Regions from separate parts of the Desulfosarcina sp. BuS5 genome, predicted to be linked through region 2. Evidence: riboswitches for the same ligand, from Rfam matches in the RefSeq annotation. Region 2 holds a riboswitch; each other region holds the start of a gene.
What was found. Region 2 has a riboswitch for cobalamin ahead of BuS5_RS01355 (hypothetical protein). Riboswitches for the same ligand answer to the same signal wherever they lie in the genome.

Region 1 (4,220 bases), 1.4 Mb from region 2:
TACCTGCTAACTGGCCGCCGGGTGATCTTGATCCCGGAGATTTATGGCGTGCCAGAGCTATGGAAAACGGATTTTTCCTGGCTGCATGCAACCGCACCGGGCAAGATCTTGTAATGGATTGCCGTAAATCGGCCTCATATCTTTTTGATCCGGCAGGTGATCTTCTTTTTGAAGGGAGGCATGAAGATTCCCGTTTATTTATGGCTGAAATTCCTCTTGATAAAAACGGAAAACTTGCAGGAATTAAACGGCAAACTATTCTGGCAAAGCGGAACCTATTGTTTTACCGGTCAATCTATCTTGACCGCCGGCTTGTCAGTGATCTGACGGATTATTATGAACTTCCGCAGCCCGGAACCTTGAATCTTGAACTTGTTGTGCCTGAAGATGGAAAATTTGACGCGGCATCGATTGAAAAGAATATGGTAAAATATAGAAATAAAGGCCCGATTTTTTATCTGCTGCCGGAAATGAACGCCGGTGATTTTAATTTGAGCAAAGTGAAAAGACTGGCTGAAAAATATCAAACCGGCTTTGCAGTTGCAGTAAAACGCAGCAAGGGTTTGGTAGATTATATCCTGGTTACCTATGATGAAATCCTGAAATATACTATTGGAGATTCCGGGCAGAATACCGAAATTCCTTTTCCTGTTATTAAATCCGGAACAGCCAAAATTGCAATAGTCCCTTTTGAATATTTTAAACATCCGGAGCTTGCCCTTGCGCTGGCCAAGACCGGGTGTGATCTGGTTCTCTTGCCCCTGGATCAGCTTGATTTTAAAAAGAGACTTTCAGCAAGAATTAAAACCACCGAAAATATTGCCGTGGCTGTTTGCGCCAATAACGGGGCAGCGTTTTATATGCCGCCAGAGGGGCACCTGCTATGGAAAAAAAAATTATTCAAGGGTACTGGAATATTTTCATGCGAAATTGATACGGTCAAAACCAGGAAAAAAAGTTTTCAGGACAGGGTCGATTTTGAGCTGATTTTAGGCGCCGGCGGGTGAAGTTGGGATGCAAAGATGCAAAAATGCCAAGTTATTTTTTATCGAGCCCTATGGGAGATTCCTTAAATCGCGCCTGGCTGATAAACTTGACTTAAGTTAAGGACTTAATTTAATTTTGATGCACTCGTAAAAAGCTGCTTTATGCCGCTTAGCCGCATCCTATTAAATTATTTTACAAAATTACAGATATTTGTTATAAAAATATTGTAAAATATATAGCCTATAATATTTGGGCGTTTTTTTATCTTGAGTTTCGTGTTGAATTAATAGGGAACCTCGTGTGAATCGGGGACGGACCCACCTCTGTAACCGGGAACGAAACCTGCAATCGGCCACTGGATAAATTCCGGGAAGGCGCAGGAAGTAGGATGATCCGGAAGTCAGAAGACCTGCTCATGATATACAGAATATAGGTTTGGTTTTTAAGGGGAATAGTAAGAACCGAACATAAGCTATCGGGTAAAGATGGGAATCCCGAAGCCTGGTTTATTAACCGGACTTCGGGATTTTTTGTTTCAGGGTACAGGTTTAATTTTTCACAATTATTAAGGAGGCAAGTATGTGTGGTAATTGGTTGAAAATTTTATATTTCAGCGGAGTCATCAGTACCATGATAATTGCTGACGTCTTTGCGGGTGAGCAGGCTTATGTCATGGACGAAATGGTGGTAAGCGCCACCAAAGATGAAAAAAAAGTATTTGATGTGGCAGCGCCTATGGAGGTGGTTACATCAGGGGAAATTGAGAAAAACACACCAACAACTCCGGGACAGGTTTTACAAAGACTGCCAGGTGTTTCCATGTCAACATCGGGGATATGGACAACCATTCCCACCGTCAGGGGATTAGGTCTGAGCCGGACACTTGTTTTGATTGATGGAGTTCGGGAAAGCAATAATATCTGGAGGCAATCAGATCCGATGGCTCCTATTATTGATATGGGAGAAATTGAAAGAATAGAAGTAATAAAAGGCCCTGCTTCGGTCTTGTATGGCACCGATGCTTTAGGGGGCGTGATAAATATCATTACCAAAAAGCCCTCTTTTGCGCTTAAGGATGAATGGACTTTCAGCAATTCAGCGGAAGGCCTCTATTCTTCAGTTAACGAAGGCTGGTACGGCAGATACCGCTTGAGCGGAGGCGGATACGGATTTGATTTTATGCTGAGCGCTGCGGGCCGGGACAATGATAATTATGAGGATGGCAATAGAGATGATGTAAATAATTCACAATTTAAAAACCAGTCTTTTGATTTGAAATCCCATTATTATTTTAATCCGGATCATTTTGTAACCTTGACCATAAGGGATAATGAGATTGATGATATGGGAGTTACGTTTAAACCGGATTCTCCTTATTTCCGTTATACCGAATATGATAACCAGACCTATAAATTAGCCTATGATGGAAAAAATATAGGTTTTTTTGATTCCATCCATTTTGATGCTTTCCATACAGAGCAGGAAAGAAGAGTTGAGGGAAAGGCCTTTTCAGATGCCAAGCCGATGTATTCTTTGAAAACAAGCCATGTTAATACACACTCAAGCGGTGTCAACATGCATAACTTTATTAATATAAAGGGAAACCAAAGGCTGCTTACAGGTTTTACTTATTCACATGAAACATCAAACTCAGACGAAACCTTAAAGAGCTTTAAAATTGCAAATGATGCGCAAGCACTAAATCTGGATTTTGAACCGATACCCGATGCAGAAACTGATTTGTATGGCATTTTTGCCCAGGATGAAATTTTCATTGGTGATAAAACCACCCTGACCCTTGCAGTTAGATATGATCATATTGAAACGTCCAGCAAGGACTTGCCGTTTAAAGTTGTAAAATATACCCCGGGAGGGCCTGTAGAAACATTGGATAATATTGAGGTGTCGGATGAAAAATTCGATGCATTTACTTATAATCTTGGGCTGTTATACGCATTGACCCCCAATATTCATCTTACGGCCAATGCCAACTCAGGATTCAGGGCGCCTACGATTATGGAGCTGTATGCCATCCGCTGGGGAGCAACAACGGCTTATTATGGAAACCCGGAGCTTGATCCGGAACAATCATATAATTTTGACCTTGGCGTTAAACTGAATTATCAGAGATTCAGAGGCATGTTTAATATTTATTACAATCAGGTCAAAGACCTTATAAGTGCAAAAATATTTCCCAATGACTTCTGGATGGGCAAGAAAAAAGAAATCTATATCAATATAGCCGATGCGGAACTCTATGGTTTTGAAGCTTCCTCCGAATATGATCTTCTCGAATGGATGACGCTTTTCGGCAACCTGGCCTACGTTACAGGTGAAGATACTGAGAACGATGACTATTTAATAGATATTCCGCCTTTAAATGGTTTGGCAGGTGTAAGGTTTCATTTGGAGAATGGCAAGAAAAAATACTGGCTGGAACTGGAAGCACAGATTTTTGACAAGCAGGATCACACGGCTCCCTGGGAGGATGATACAGCAGGCTATTCCGTTTTCAATATAAGAAGCGGAATGAAACTCCCTGCCGGTTATTTTGAAAATATTACCCTTACCTTAAATGTTGAAAATCTTTTTAATAAACAATATCATGAGCATCTGAAAGTGAAAGATAACCATAGTCCTTGCCCCGGCCTGAATATCCTGGCCGGCCTCAAGATTGAATTTTAAAAGGATTTATTATGTTAAAAAAATGTCTATTAACAATAATTGCAATTGCGTTATCAGCAATATCAACAACTGTTTATTCCATGGCTGCCAATCCATGGCCTGAATTTTACAGTCAGGCGCCTGAAATTCTGATCATTGATCCCATGGCCGTGATGGCAGGTTCAATGCCCGAAGGGGCAAACATGCTTACCATTAAATTGACAGATGTGGCTCTTTACAGTGGTCGTATCTGTCCCAGCATGGCTGCCGGATATATGCTTACAAAAAAGGCCATGGATGCTCTTTATCCGAACAGCATCCCTCAACGTGGGCAAATCCGTGTTTCCGCAACGGCTGCTGCCACTGAGCTTATGGAGGTTACCTCATACATCACAGGAGTACGTCCGCTTTACGGCCGTGGTGAAATCAATGCTTGCGACCTGGTGATTGATCCTTCTTTAAAACCAAAAAAATACGGTCAATATGTAATGGTGTTTCAACGCAAAGATACAGGAAAAGCAGTAAAAGGAGTTTATAATAAATTTAAACTCATTCCTGAAAAAAAAATA
Region 2 (4,220 bases):
CTGAACAGGAGGAGAGGCCTATCGTAAAAAGATTGATGTTAAACAGGATAGCAATCGAAGCGCCAAAAGCCGCTCCTGCGGATACTCCCAGGGTGTAAGGGTCTGCCAGGGGATTTAAGAGTATCCCTTGAAATACTGCCCCTGATATGGATAAGCCGGCGCCGACAATGGAAGCAGTTAAGATTCTCGGCAGACGCACATCAAGAACTATTACCGGGAAAATTTTGTTCATTTCTTCAAGCAAATCCCTGTTTCCGGTAATTTTGGAAGCAATAATTTTGAAAACATCTGCAAAGTTTATATTAATATAACCTGATCCGGATGATACAATAATGGCTGTAAACAGAAAAATTCCAAGTAAAAATAAATGGACGCCGGTTGAACTTGTGACTGTTTTTCTTAATTTGTTTAAAGTCATTTGTGAATGAACGCTCAATTAAAATAGAAAGAACCGGCAATAGCTCAGTATTCCGGTTCTATTTGTTAGGGGTTATATTTTGTCTTAATGGTTAAAATGTTCCAAAGGCAACTCCAGATGGTCAACCCAGATATCGACAATATTATCGAATTCAGCCGAACCTTTAAGAACAGGCACACATTTGATCCCGGCTTTAGTTAGAATAGATTTCCATGAATCATCTTCATCACCTGCCATATCGTTTCTGGCATGATCGCCAGCGACTGACATAAATGGTATTAAATATGCTTTTTTTATCTTTTTTGCAAGCAGCATCTTTTTTACGTCGTCAATTGTCGGGCTCCCTTCCACTGTCCCTACAATTATATTCGAGTCACTCTGTTGAAGATTATAGGCCATGGCCGCGTAAAATGCATTGGCCGGGTGCGGAGTGCCGTGTCCCATCAAAACCACTCCATCTTTCTTTTTTCTCTCCTTGGGGATATTCTGAATAATGGCATCTGCAACTTTTTCCATATCCTCCTGTTTTGATATAAGGGGTTGCCCAACAATAATTCTATCAAATCCGCCGGGAATATGTTTGAAGGCCGAGATTGTCGCAATCAGGTCATTATATTCTTCACCCGGGATAGTATGGAGTGACTGTACAGCCACATGCGTAAAATTTTCTTCCATCATTTTTGAAAGGGCTATTGCAATGGAATCGAGATTTTTACCCTGTTTTGCAAGTTTATGGCGTATAATGGAAGATGTAAATGCCCAGCGCACAGGTATCCCAGGATAGGCGGCTTTGACCTTGTTGTCGATGTTTTTAAAAGATACCTGCGCTTCAGGTATGCTTGATCCAAAGGCTACCAGCAGAATTCCTTTTTTCATGGGACGGTTGTCGCCGTGTGCATGCGCCGAGATACAGACAAAGGCAAGGATTACGATAAGAACTGCGGCTTGGATAATTCTTTTACTGTTCATTTTTTATTTTATTCCTCCCAAAGAAAGAAAATATTTTTTATCGATTAATAATTAATTTCACAAGGATAGAGGTAAAAACCTGGAGAAGGCGTACTGGTGGTACGTCGACCGAAGGTTTTTACCGATACGCAGTGAAATTATGTAGACGAAACCCTATGGGTAATGCCGGAAAAGTTACCCGCACAATCTGAGCTCGCGCCCGGTCAGCTTAAGGTCTCCTAAACTGGTGAACTCGGCCAGTTTGCATATAATTCTTTGCATACCTTTAACCGTTAGGGACCACCAGGCATCGCTTATATCAAAGTGGCCGGATGTGGCTGATACAAATTCAAGCCTGTCAGCTTCAATGTTAAGATTGCTGACGGCTGTTTTATGATCGACAGCATTATCCGGCAAATCACTGCCGGCGATATATACTATTATTCCTGTTTTCATCAAGATTCACCCCCTTTCATAAATTTTTCGGAGGTCCCGCGTTAAAGGGCCGGGACGGGCGGTATTGCACCTTGAAATAAAAAAAGCCCTTCAAACCATTATACGGCTTGAAGGGCTTTACCCAGTTTATCGGCCCTTTGCTTATCATTTATTCTGTTTCACCGCAGAATAAACTATCTATCATTAAAGGCAGGTTTTCTGGCTTTCGGATCATTCTAATCACTGCGCCTTCCCATCCGATTCTAATCAGACAGTGGCATATGCAGATTTCGTCCCCGATTACAGCGGCGGGACCACTCTCGCTTCTATAAATTTCCACATAAATAATTTCACTACGTTATCGGTCGTCGGAGTATTGCAATACGCCTTTCTCCCTCTATCCTTGTGTAATTAATTATCTGAAAATCTATACGAGATTCCCTTTTAAGCTTTATAAAAGCACCTTTAATTAACTTTATGTTTGATTCATGTTTCTGTCAAGGTAATTATTGCTTGAGCCAATTGAAGATCCTCCCTAGTCGTTATTTTTATATTTAACCTGCTGCCCTTAAGAATTTTAACTTTTTTTCCCATATGTTCCACAAAGAAGGCATCATCTGTTCCTGAATAATTCGATTTAATTGCATTATATAGAGCATCTTTTATGATGGAATATTTAAAAACCTGCGGAGTTTGTGCAAGCCAGACTCTCTCCCTTGGCAGAGTTTTATCTATAATTCCGGAATCATCAACACTCTTTAAGGTATCATTAACAGGCACGGCCAGAATGGCTGCCCCGGAATCTTCTGCTGCGGATATACAGGCATCAATCTCTTCAGGACGGATAAAGGGGCGGACTCCGTCATGAATAAGCACTAAACTATTAAAATCCTTTACAGCAAGTATGCCGTTATATACAGAGTCGCTCCTTTCAGCTCCTCCGGCAACCAGTCTGATTTTTTTTGAAAGATTTGTGCTGCTGATTATATTGTTATAACAGTAATCAATATCTTCCCCAGGGACTATCAGGATGATTTCATTTACCGAATCGCATGCATCAATCGCTCGCAGAGTGTGAGATAATATGGGTATGCCGGCAATTTCAATGTATTGTTTGCGCCGGGTACTCTGCATCCTGATGCCCCGGCCTGCTGCGACTATTATTGCTGAAACCATAATATAAATTTCCACATAAATAATTTCACTGCGTTATCGGTCGTCGGAGTATTACAATACGCCTTCCTCCCTCTGGCCTTGTGCAATTAATTATCTAAAAATTTATAGCTATCTCAGATGCTTTAATTCATTCGGAAGAGGTATCCCCTTTCCCATGGAGTCTTCCCCGTAATTGACACGGGCAAGAATTTTAATATCATGTAGAGAGCGCACATCTCCTTGAAAGGTGACTTCCTCAATATTTTCTTTTTGTATTTTACCCCCAGCCCACTGTATATCAAGCACGCTGCCGGCGTCAAATCTATCATTTCCCACACACATTTCTACATTACCGCCGTAATGCTGCACAATTTTAGCAACCATCATGCTTGGTCTGCTGTGAAAGCCGAGTTCCACCGGCACTCCGACAGTTATGGAAGATTTTTCTATATTTTCATTAAGTATTTCCTTGGCTATCTTTTTACCGGCGGAAAGGAAATAACAGGTATAAAAAAGACCATAGTTTATGGTGCGGTCTATTAATGCGTCAGGATCGATAATGTCGGAAAGGAGGCCCTGAACATGTTTATAAATATTTTTATACCCGGCATCGTACAGATGCCGTTCATAGAAATGTAAGAGCCGGCTGGTTGTTTGGAGAAGGTGAAACACAACGGAAAAAATTCCGCGTAATTTTTTAAATTTTTCGTTTCCGAACCTGAGACCACCGTGTATTACATATGTGTCAAATGAGGACTGTAAATTGTGAATCGTCATCTCAAAGCGGCCTACAAGCACCTCATTAACCTTTTCCGGAACAATTTCTTTGATCTCCTCTAACGTTCGCGGCCCATAAGATTCCCATGGCTCAAATTCCCGTATGATTTGAAGAAAGTCACTCGCTATTTTTACAATATTTTTTTTCTGTTGATCTCTGTCTGCATCATCAATATCGTAATCCAGAATCTCGTTTGTGACAATGCTGGGAAAATCTGAGGGCTCAAAGCTGTTTTCAGGGATTGGTATGTTAAGCCTGCGAGCCTCGTCGATTATTACAGGTGCAAGATCGATTAAGGTCTGAGTTAAAAAATCTAGCGTAGTATAACCTTCTTTTCTGAACTCTTCTACATTATCGAGTATATAAAAATCTAAACGTTTTGAGATGTGTTTCTGATATAGGCTTCCACGGCTTAAATGCCTTACAGCAGCTGTAAGCTCCCTGTAAAAATACCACTTTTTACTGTTTCTGGCACCGTGAAAATCA
Region 3 (4,220 bases), 1.0 Mb from region 2:
ATTCGATATGTGACTAAAAAAAATGGTAATTGCAGACATAGGGTGGATACCTAAGATTGTTTATTCACAAACATTAATAATAAGGGAACTGGAAGGAAATAATGGAAATATGACAAAAACACATTCATTCCATATTCCTGTAATGGGAATCGGATTTACTGTTGATACTCCATTAAAGGTTTCTCAATACGGAATTGATTCTGTAATTTCTTTAGTTGATGACATTCTACTTGAAAAGTTAAGAAAGATGTACTGCGATAAATTTGAAATTCCTTATAATGAGATTACAGAAAAAACCGAGGATTTCAGAGCAAAAAGGATTACGTCCTATCTTAATTTAATGAACAACCTGGCAAAAAAAAAATTTGAGAAATTAAAAAAAGTCACTATTGAGAAAGGTAACAAGATAAAAGAATACCTCAATATGTTACCTGACAGTTCAAGCATAAATCAAAAATTCAATAGGTTAACGGCAGAATATTTTGATTTAAATGAAGTTGGAAACTGGATAAAAGACAACTTGTCAATGGGCAGTATTGATGTAAATATTATGACCAAGATTGATAAGGGGAACTATATTAATGATGAAAAATTACCCATAAAATACAATGACGCTCATGCTGCGCTCAGGGGGTATGCGAATAGCGATTTAAAATCTTCCATAATACTTTCGGCAGGAATGAATCCTAGATTATATAGCTATTTAGAGCAATTTGAAGATTTCCATCCTGATAAAAATGGGGAACTAAAAAAGAAAATTGTTTTAAAGGTCAGTGATTACAGATCGGCTTTGATCCAGGGTAAATTTCTGGCTAAAAAAGGACTGTGGGTTTCAGAATACAGAGTTGAATCAGGACTTAATTGCGGTGGACATGCTTTTGCAACAGATGGGTATCTCTTGGGACCTATATTAGCTGAATTCAGGGATAATCGAAAAGAACTGATGAAATTAATTTACGAAATCTTGGTTCAGGCGCTTTCCAACAAAAACCGTTCAATACCTGAAAAAAAATTACCGTTAAAAATTACTGCTCAAGGTGGTGTTGGTACGGCTGAAGAACATCAATTTTTAATCGAACATTATCAACTTGATTCCATTGGATGGGGCTCCCCTTTTCTTTTAGTCCCGGAGGTAACTAACGTTGATAAGCCGACTATGAATAAATTGAGAGAAGCTAAAGAAGATGATTTGTATTTAAGCAATATCTCTCCTTTGGGCGTTCCTTTCAATAATCTTAAAGGGAACAGTAAAGATCTTGCAAAATTATCTTTTATTGCAAAAGGAAAACCTGGTAGTCCATGCCCTAAAAAATATCTTGTTTCCAATAAAGAGTTTACTGAAAACAAAATTTGTACGGCTTCACGTCAATACCAACATTTAAAAATAAAAAAACTTGATAATGAAGGACTATCTTCTGATGAATACCAAAATAAATTTAAAAAAATAGTTGATAAATCATGTCTTTGTGTGGGGTTAGGTACGTCTGCATTGTTGGTGAATCAAATAGATACGAAGGCTGAAGGTGATGGAGTCTCTATTTGTCCGGGTCCAAATATGGCGTATTTCTCAAAAATAATGAGCTTAAAAGAAATCACCGATCATATTTACGGCAGAGCGAATATGATCACAAGAACCGATCGTCCGAATATGTTTATAAAAGAACTAAAAATTTACATTGATTTTCTAAAAAATAAAATAGAAAAAACAAAAGTTTCCATGACAAAGAAACAAGGAAAATACCTGTTAACTTTTGCAAAGAATCTAAATGAAGGAATCAACTATTATTACAGCTTATTCACTGATTTGAAGGAGGTATTTGAAGACACAAAATCCAGTATTCTAAGTGGGTTGGATGATAGTAAGAAAACTTTACATCTTCTATATTCAGAAATAAAAAATCTATCAGTAACAGAAAACAGAATTAAACCGGGCGGCTTACATGAAAAATCTTGACCTCTTATTTATCATAAGATAAATTAAATTTTTTACTTGGTTAACGGAACACGGTGCAATTCCGTGGCGGTCCCGCCGCTGTAATCTGAAATATCGATTGCTTGCAAATTTTCTTGCTGTCACTGGGTTATGAAAAATAACCTGGGAAGGCGCTGTCGATTGTTATCAGTAAGTCAGAAGACGAACCAGGGAATTTTTTTGTAGAATTCGATGGCAAAGGGTTCTGTAGAACAGTTATGTTCTGCCGGAGCCCTTTTTTAATTTCCGGCGGGTCATATTTTATAAAAAGGAGTATAATTATGACTACCCAGATTGAATTCGCACAACAAGGAATTATTACAGCCCAGATGAAAAAGGTCGCGAAAGATGAAAACTTTTCACCTGAAATTATACTAAAGAGGGTGGCTTCCGGTGAAATCGTTATCCCGAATAATCCCGGCCGTATAAATCAGAATGTTGTCGGTATAGGCCTAGGGCTTAGAACCAAAGTTAATGCATCCATAGGCACTTCATCGGATATATGTAATATTGATGCTGAAATTCGCAAGGCCAAAGCAGCCCGGGAAGAAGGAGCCGATACCCTTATGGAACTCTCCGCCGGCGGTGATCTTGATGCAATCCGCAGGGCGGTTCTTGCAAATACCAGCCTCCCTGTAGGGAACGTTCCCCTGTACCAGGCATTCTGTGAAGCGGCCCGGAAATACAAAGATCCAGGCAAACTCGACCCTGAATATCTATTTGATCTTATTGAAAAACAGTTGGCGGATGGTTTAAGCTTTATGGCGATCCATTGCGGTATTAACCAATATACGATTGAAAGACTGCGCAAACAGGGATATAGATATGGTGGTCTGGTATCAAAAGGGGGTACATTCATGGTTGCCTGGATGGACAGAACAGGCAGGGAGAACCCTCTTTATGAACAGTTTGACAGGGTCTGCGCAATAATGAAAAAATATGATGCCGTTCTTTCACTCGGCAACGGCATACGGGCCGGAGCCATACACGACAGCCATGACCGCGCTCAAATGGCTGAGATGATAATAAACTGTGAGCTTGCCGAAGAAGGGAGAAAAATGGGATGCCAGATGATGGTCGAAGGCCCGGGCCATGTGCCCCTTGATGAGATTGAGGGTAATATAATGCTTGAGAAGAGGATGAGCGGTAATGCTCCCTACTATGTTCTAGGCCCGCTCCCTGCAGATACCGGCGCAGGTTATGACCATATTGTAGCTGCGATCGGCGCCGCCAGTTCCGCCAGATTCGGAGCCGATCTTATTTGTTACATCACCCCGGCTGAGCACCTTGCCCTGCCCAATGAGGATGACGTGCGCGAAGGTGTCAGGGTGACTCGTATCGCAGTGAGAATCGGAGATATATCTAAATATCCTGATCGGCGTGAAAATGAAAAAAAAGCCGCAAAAGCCAGACGCGATATGCGCTGGGGAGACCTTGAAAAGGTTTTGATGTTTCCTGATGTGGCGCGATCTGTACGTCAAAGCAGGGAGCCTTCCAAAGAAGAGACATGCACTATGTGCGGTGATTTTTGTGCCATGAAAAAAGGAATGGAAGTCTTTATGACTGATATTGCAGGCGACAAGGTTTCAACACAAAGATAAAAATGAAAATACTTGAGAAGACAATTAACAGGATTGAATCTACGGATTCAATTATATACAAAAAAGCCCTGGATCGTCTTGCTCAGCAGGCCCGCCCGGCGGGAAGCCTCGGTGTTCTGGAGCCGCTTTCCGCCAGACTGGCTGGCATAAAAGGCGTATTAGACGTTAGATTGACCGAAAAGGTTATCGTTACCTGCGCCGGTGATCACGGTGTTGTCGCAGAAGGAGTAAGCCTCTTCCCACAGGAAGTTACAGCTCGGATGGTTTATAATTTTGTAAATGGCGGAGCTTCCATCAGTGTGCTGGCACACCATGCCGGAGCCCGGGTAGTTGTGGCTGATCTTGGGGTGAACCATGATTTTGAGCAGGATCTGCCGATTTTTCATAAAAAAATCCGTAAAGCAACCGGGAACCTGGCTGTGGAACCTGCAATGACAAGAGATGAGGCAGTACGATCTATTGAAGCGGGTATAGAAATAGTTGATGAATTACTAAAACAGGGCCCCGTCGATATAATCGGAACCGGGGACATGGGTATCGGCAATACAACCCCGTCAACTGCGATTATAGCCGCTTTTTCAGGTATTCAGCCTGAAAAACTTACAGGCCGGGGCACAGGCATAGATGACAAGACGCTGCAGCATAAG
Region 4 (4,220 bases), 1.4 Mb from region 2:
GTCTTACCGGCACCTGGATAATCCGGTTTTTATTATAACCCGCAGGAGCTTTTTTACCTCTTCTGACCAGCACAAATATGCTCCCGTCTCCGTCTCTTATTTCATGGATACCTTCACCTGTTTCTTTTACTGAAAATTCACCAAAAGATTGAAACGAAGGGCTGCATCCTGAAAAAAGGATAATCGTCACCAAGGCCAAAAAGGCTGCCGCAATATTTTTATAAATTAGTAGTATTTTCATTATTATTTTCCATTCAAGTTTTATATAGACTTAAGGTCTATATAAACGGTAAAGATACATCAGCATACCAACCGCAAACATAATCATCCCGCAAAAGTAAAGATGGATGCCTGGATCGCTATGAATAATAAGGTTTACATATTCCTGTTTTTGCATACCTGTACGTGATTTAGGGGCAAAATCATCTAAATGGATACTGTAACCTTTAAACCGTGCCGGCCTGTTAACAGAAACAGTTTTTTTAATGGTAATTCCATTTTTATCCGTCAGTAATATTTCAGCTTCAGGATTGATTGCGCGATCCTGAAAAAAATCGAGCCGCTGCCCTTTATAATATTCTATATTTAATTTATTCAGTTTTATTTTATATCCCGTACCGGGAATAGGTATGCTTTTTTCGGGCAACAGGATATTGGCGGGCAGATTAACGGCAAAGATATAGCTCACAAGATAACCTGCCAGGATAACGACAAAAGAATAATGAATAATGTGGGGCGCAAAATTCAATATAAACTTGATTTGGCTTCGATAACAGGATCTGTTTCCAAAAAGGGTTATAACTTTATCGGTAGTACACACAAAAGTATTGACTGCCAGTAAAAACAGCAAAAATAGAAGCAAAAAAAACCAGGCTGTATATTGCAAATAATTTATTCCGTAAGTATCGAGCCATGCTATCAGCCCTACATCGTTGAGCGGAATAAAGATGCTGATATTAGATTCCAGACAGATAAAACCGGCCGACAAATCAACAACGAGGAGTATAAGCAAGGCGATTGTCAGATTAATGCCACCAGCCAGCTTCCATACTGCTTTTAAAAAATTAACCATCTTAGCCATTTTAAATCGGGCATCCTGAATATCCCCATTTCAGGGTAACAATTAAGAATAAAAACTAAAATTCCGCCGGCAGCAGCAAAGATAAGCCTCTTGTTCAGATTCCAGACCCGGCGCAGGTAGAGATGCAGAAAGCAGGTATAATAAAACCAGGTGGCCATAGTAGTAGTAATTGCGGGATCTTCCCAAACCACGGGGCTGCCCCATCCCAGATATGACCAGATTCCGCCCGCAAACATGGAAATTGTCCAGAATACAAAGCCCCAAACTACAAACTCTACCGTTCCGGCATCGCGTCCCGGGCCATTCTCCTTTGCCTGCTTGTTGGCAGAGATCAGCGCCTGCAATGCTTTCAGGGCAGCGATAAAAAAAAAACTCCGGCCGATAACTCCGCTGACAAAAAAAATATACGAAAAAATGGTCTTGGACATGATAAAAGGAAGGTAGTAGTCCTTGGGGAAAAAGAGCGCCGCAAGTGACATCAGACAGATCAGAACAGGCAGCATGGCTGACCACTGCTCATTCTTGAGCTTTGTCAAAAACAATATCACACCCAGACAGAGCGGAAGCAGATACATGCCGGTATTTAGGGGAAGCATGGGCCAGGCATGGTAATACTTGCCAAGGCAGGCTGATAAATTCGCTGCAAGTCCAACCCCTAAAAGAAATAGAGCAGATTTTTTTTGCTGCATTATTGCCGGAAAAGAACTTGCGGCATAAAAAAATACTGCGATTTGAAAAATGTTTTGTGAAATAAACAATGTTAATAATGCAAAAAAAAACCCGAACCGATATAATATCGATCCGGGGATTCCCTTTTTTATCCTTATAGATCCTGCCAGGCACTTCTGTCCACGAAGTTTGGCGTATATTACCAGGCAGGTCTTCTGACTTACGGATCATCCTACTAACCGCGCCTTCCCATCAAATTGCGACAGTGGCATTAATACGGTGTTCGTCCCCGATTACAGCGACGGGCTCGTCTCCGACTTTAACGGAGTTCCCTTTTAATCTTTAAAAAAGCACCTGAATTATAAAAAATTATATACCGAAATTAAAATAAAATGTCAAGAAAACAATTTATACCACCCCAATTCATGGCTGCAATTTCCTGCCGGATGAGATATATATACCCCTTGCCTTGTTCTTGAAATTACTTATGTGAACATCTATAGCTATTTTTCATCTTGTTCAGGCCTTACAGGAATAAATAATGCTTTTATCTCCGCCAGGCGCATATCCGCCTCTTTACCCAAAGGGCCGGGGGCAGTGGCGACTTTACGGATAATTTCAAAAAATTTCTGCCCCGCTTCTTCTCTTCCCACAAGCAGTTGCGGGATGGCTTCAACAGCACGACGTGCATCCAGCAGGATCATAAAAAACTGTTCACGGCAGGTTTTTTTGAATTCGGACAGATGGTTATCATGATGCTCGGCGCGGATGCGGCGGATCATTTCAAAACCGCGTTCGTCGCATGCGCCCTCCGGTATACGCACATAAATAAATCCGCGAATCAAAGCCTCTCGCGGACCTCCCTTGTCCATACCGGCCAAAATCTCTTTTTTGCGCTGCTCAATAAACGCCAGATGAACCGGATCGTGTCCTGGATGTTTGCGGGGCGGAGCGTCCGATGCGCGCAACCCCATGAGGGCTTGCAGCCAGTCTTGGCTGTAGATGCCAAAAAACATCTGTTCAGTCATCATATCACGCCAGTCCCGAAAAATGTTGAGACTTGTCGCCAAAAGATCGGAATATAGCGTCTGCCACTGAAGAAAGTGGTTATCCGGTTTAACCGGCTGACGATGCTCACTCACCCACTTTGCAGCCCATTCCAGCGGTTTCATCATAGGATTATGATCTGATAGTAGTTCATATCCCAGACGCAGCGGATGCAGACGACGCATCAGTTTGGCATTTTCTTCAGTGGTCATTGCACGCACCATCGGCTGTACCATTATTCGGTACAGACCATAATTGACATCCGAGAGCCGCTTAACTGTGGCGAAACAACGATTATCTTCCAAAGTGTTGCAACCCAAAGAGTGAATATCGTCCAACGTTCGTTTTTCAAAGCGTGAGATGTAGTTGCCTGTCACCAGATCCGGATTGACGGTGTCATAGTTTATTTTTTCGATCACCGCCTCGTACAGACCGGGTGGCAAACAGTCGATGAGATCAATATTGGAGGCAAACTCAAAATATTCCTTGCGAGCTACGTTGCTGGATACGAAGATGCCCAGATGGCCGGTATGTTCATGCACGCAGTAGACGATGGTCTGATTGGAGGCGTAAATATCATCAACACTCTGATACAGGTCTAAAATCCATCCGAGAGCTTGTTGGGGCGGGGTTATATCGTCGCCTTTAGAGCAAAAACAAACGATTGGCGAACTAATTTTGCGCAGATCGACGCTTATGTTATCGGAAGTGACGATCTCAGAACCGCTGAGTTTGTTGCCCAGAAAAAGATTGTCAACTATATACTGGATCTCCGCAGCGCTCAAAAAGACGTGGTCGCCCCACCAGCACTCAAATTCCAGGTAGCGCTTTGCTTCGGTGTCGATCCGGGAATAAAGATTATATTGTTTTTTCCAGAGCGTGTTGGCCGGATTCAGCCCCTCAAAATTTTGCACTAGCCAGGCGCCGTCGAAATTGCCATGTCCCAGATCACTTAATAATGCAGCCATCCAGCTTCCGCCCATCATGCCGCCGGTGTACCGCATGGGATTTTGACCGTGCACGCCTTCCCAATAAGAAAGCGGAGCCCCGGCCACAATTATCGGGCCGCAAAGCTCCGGCCGCGTCGCCGCCAGCAGCATAACCGCCCAGCCCGCCTGACAGTTGCCTATAACAACCGGTTTGCCATCCGCTTTAGGGTGCAGTTCGTTCACATGCGCTAAAAAATGGGCCTCGCCGCGTATAACCGCTTCAATGGTCTGATTCGGTTCAGGCATCGGTGTAAACCCTATAAAATAACAGGGATACCCTTCCGATAAAGCCACACCTATTTCGCTATCCGCCTTAAAGCCGGCAATACCGGGACCGTGGCCGGCGCGCGGATCAATCACCACAAACGGACGCTTACGATTGTCGATAGCGACGCCCTTGGGAGGAAGTATTTTAAGCAAACCGTAGTTAACCG

Region 1: linked by a shared signal. The riboswitch ahead of BuS5_RS08505 (TonB-dependent receptor plug domain-containing protein) and the one ahead of BuS5_RS01355 (hypothetical protein) in region 2 are both predicted to bind cobalamin.
Region 3: linked by a shared signal. The riboswitch ahead of thiC (phosphomethylpyrimidine synthase ThiC) and the one ahead of BuS5_RS01355 (hypothetical protein) in region 2 are both predicted to bind cobalamin.
Region 4: linked by a shared signal. The riboswitch ahead of ccsA (cytochrome c biogenesis protein CcsA) and the one ahead of BuS5_RS01355 (hypothetical protein) in region 2 are both predicted to bind cobalamin.

Annotation. Positions count from the first base shown of each region.
Region 1 is NZ_CP087952.1:1,709,811-1,714,030, forward strand. Features, by position in the region: gene BuS5_RS08500 (carbon-nitrogen hydrolase family protein) at 1-1,007, shown strand, start outside; cobalamin riboswitch at 1,239-1,418, shown strand; gene BuS5_RS08505 (TonB-dependent receptor plug domain-containing protein) at 1,618-3,672, shown strand; gene BuS5_RS08510 (FmdE family protein) at 3,684-4,220, shown strand, end outside.
Region 2 is NZ_CP087952.1:278,329-282,548, forward strand. Features, by position in the region: gene BuS5_RS01345 (FecCD family ABC transporter permease) at 1-418, opposite strand, end outside; gene BuS5_RS01350 (sirohydrochlorin cobaltochelatase) at 503-1,387, opposite strand; gene BuS5_RS01355 (hypothetical protein) at 1,562-1,822, opposite strand; cobalamin riboswitch at 1,994-2,283, opposite strand; gene ispD (2-C-methyl-D-erythritol 4-phosphate cytidylyltransferase) at 2,288-2,977, opposite strand; gene BuS5_RS01365 (HPr family phosphocarrier protein) at 3,086-4,220, opposite strand, start outside.
Region 3 is NZ_CP087952.1:1,285,422-1,289,641, reverse strand. Features, by position in the region: gene BuS5_RS06455 (hypothetical protein) at 23-1,954, shown strand; cobalamin riboswitch at 1,975-2,158, shown strand; gene thiC (phosphomethylpyrimidine synthase ThiC) at 2,254-3,573, shown strand; gene cobT (nicotinate-nucleotide--dimethylbenzimidazole phosphoribosyltransferase) at 3,576-4,220, shown strand, end outside.
Region 4 is NZ_CP087952.1:1,678,893-1,683,112, reverse strand. Features, by position in the region: gene BuS5_RS08385 (ABC transporter substrate-binding protein) at 1-241, opposite strand, end outside; gene BuS5_RS08380 (cytochrome c biogenesis protein ResB) at 272-1,081, opposite strand; gene ccsA (cytochrome c biogenesis protein CcsA) at 1,057-1,770, opposite strand; cobalamin riboswitch at 1,939-2,122, opposite strand; gene BuS5_RS08370 (DUF3141 domain-containing protein) at 2,254-4,220, opposite strand, start outside.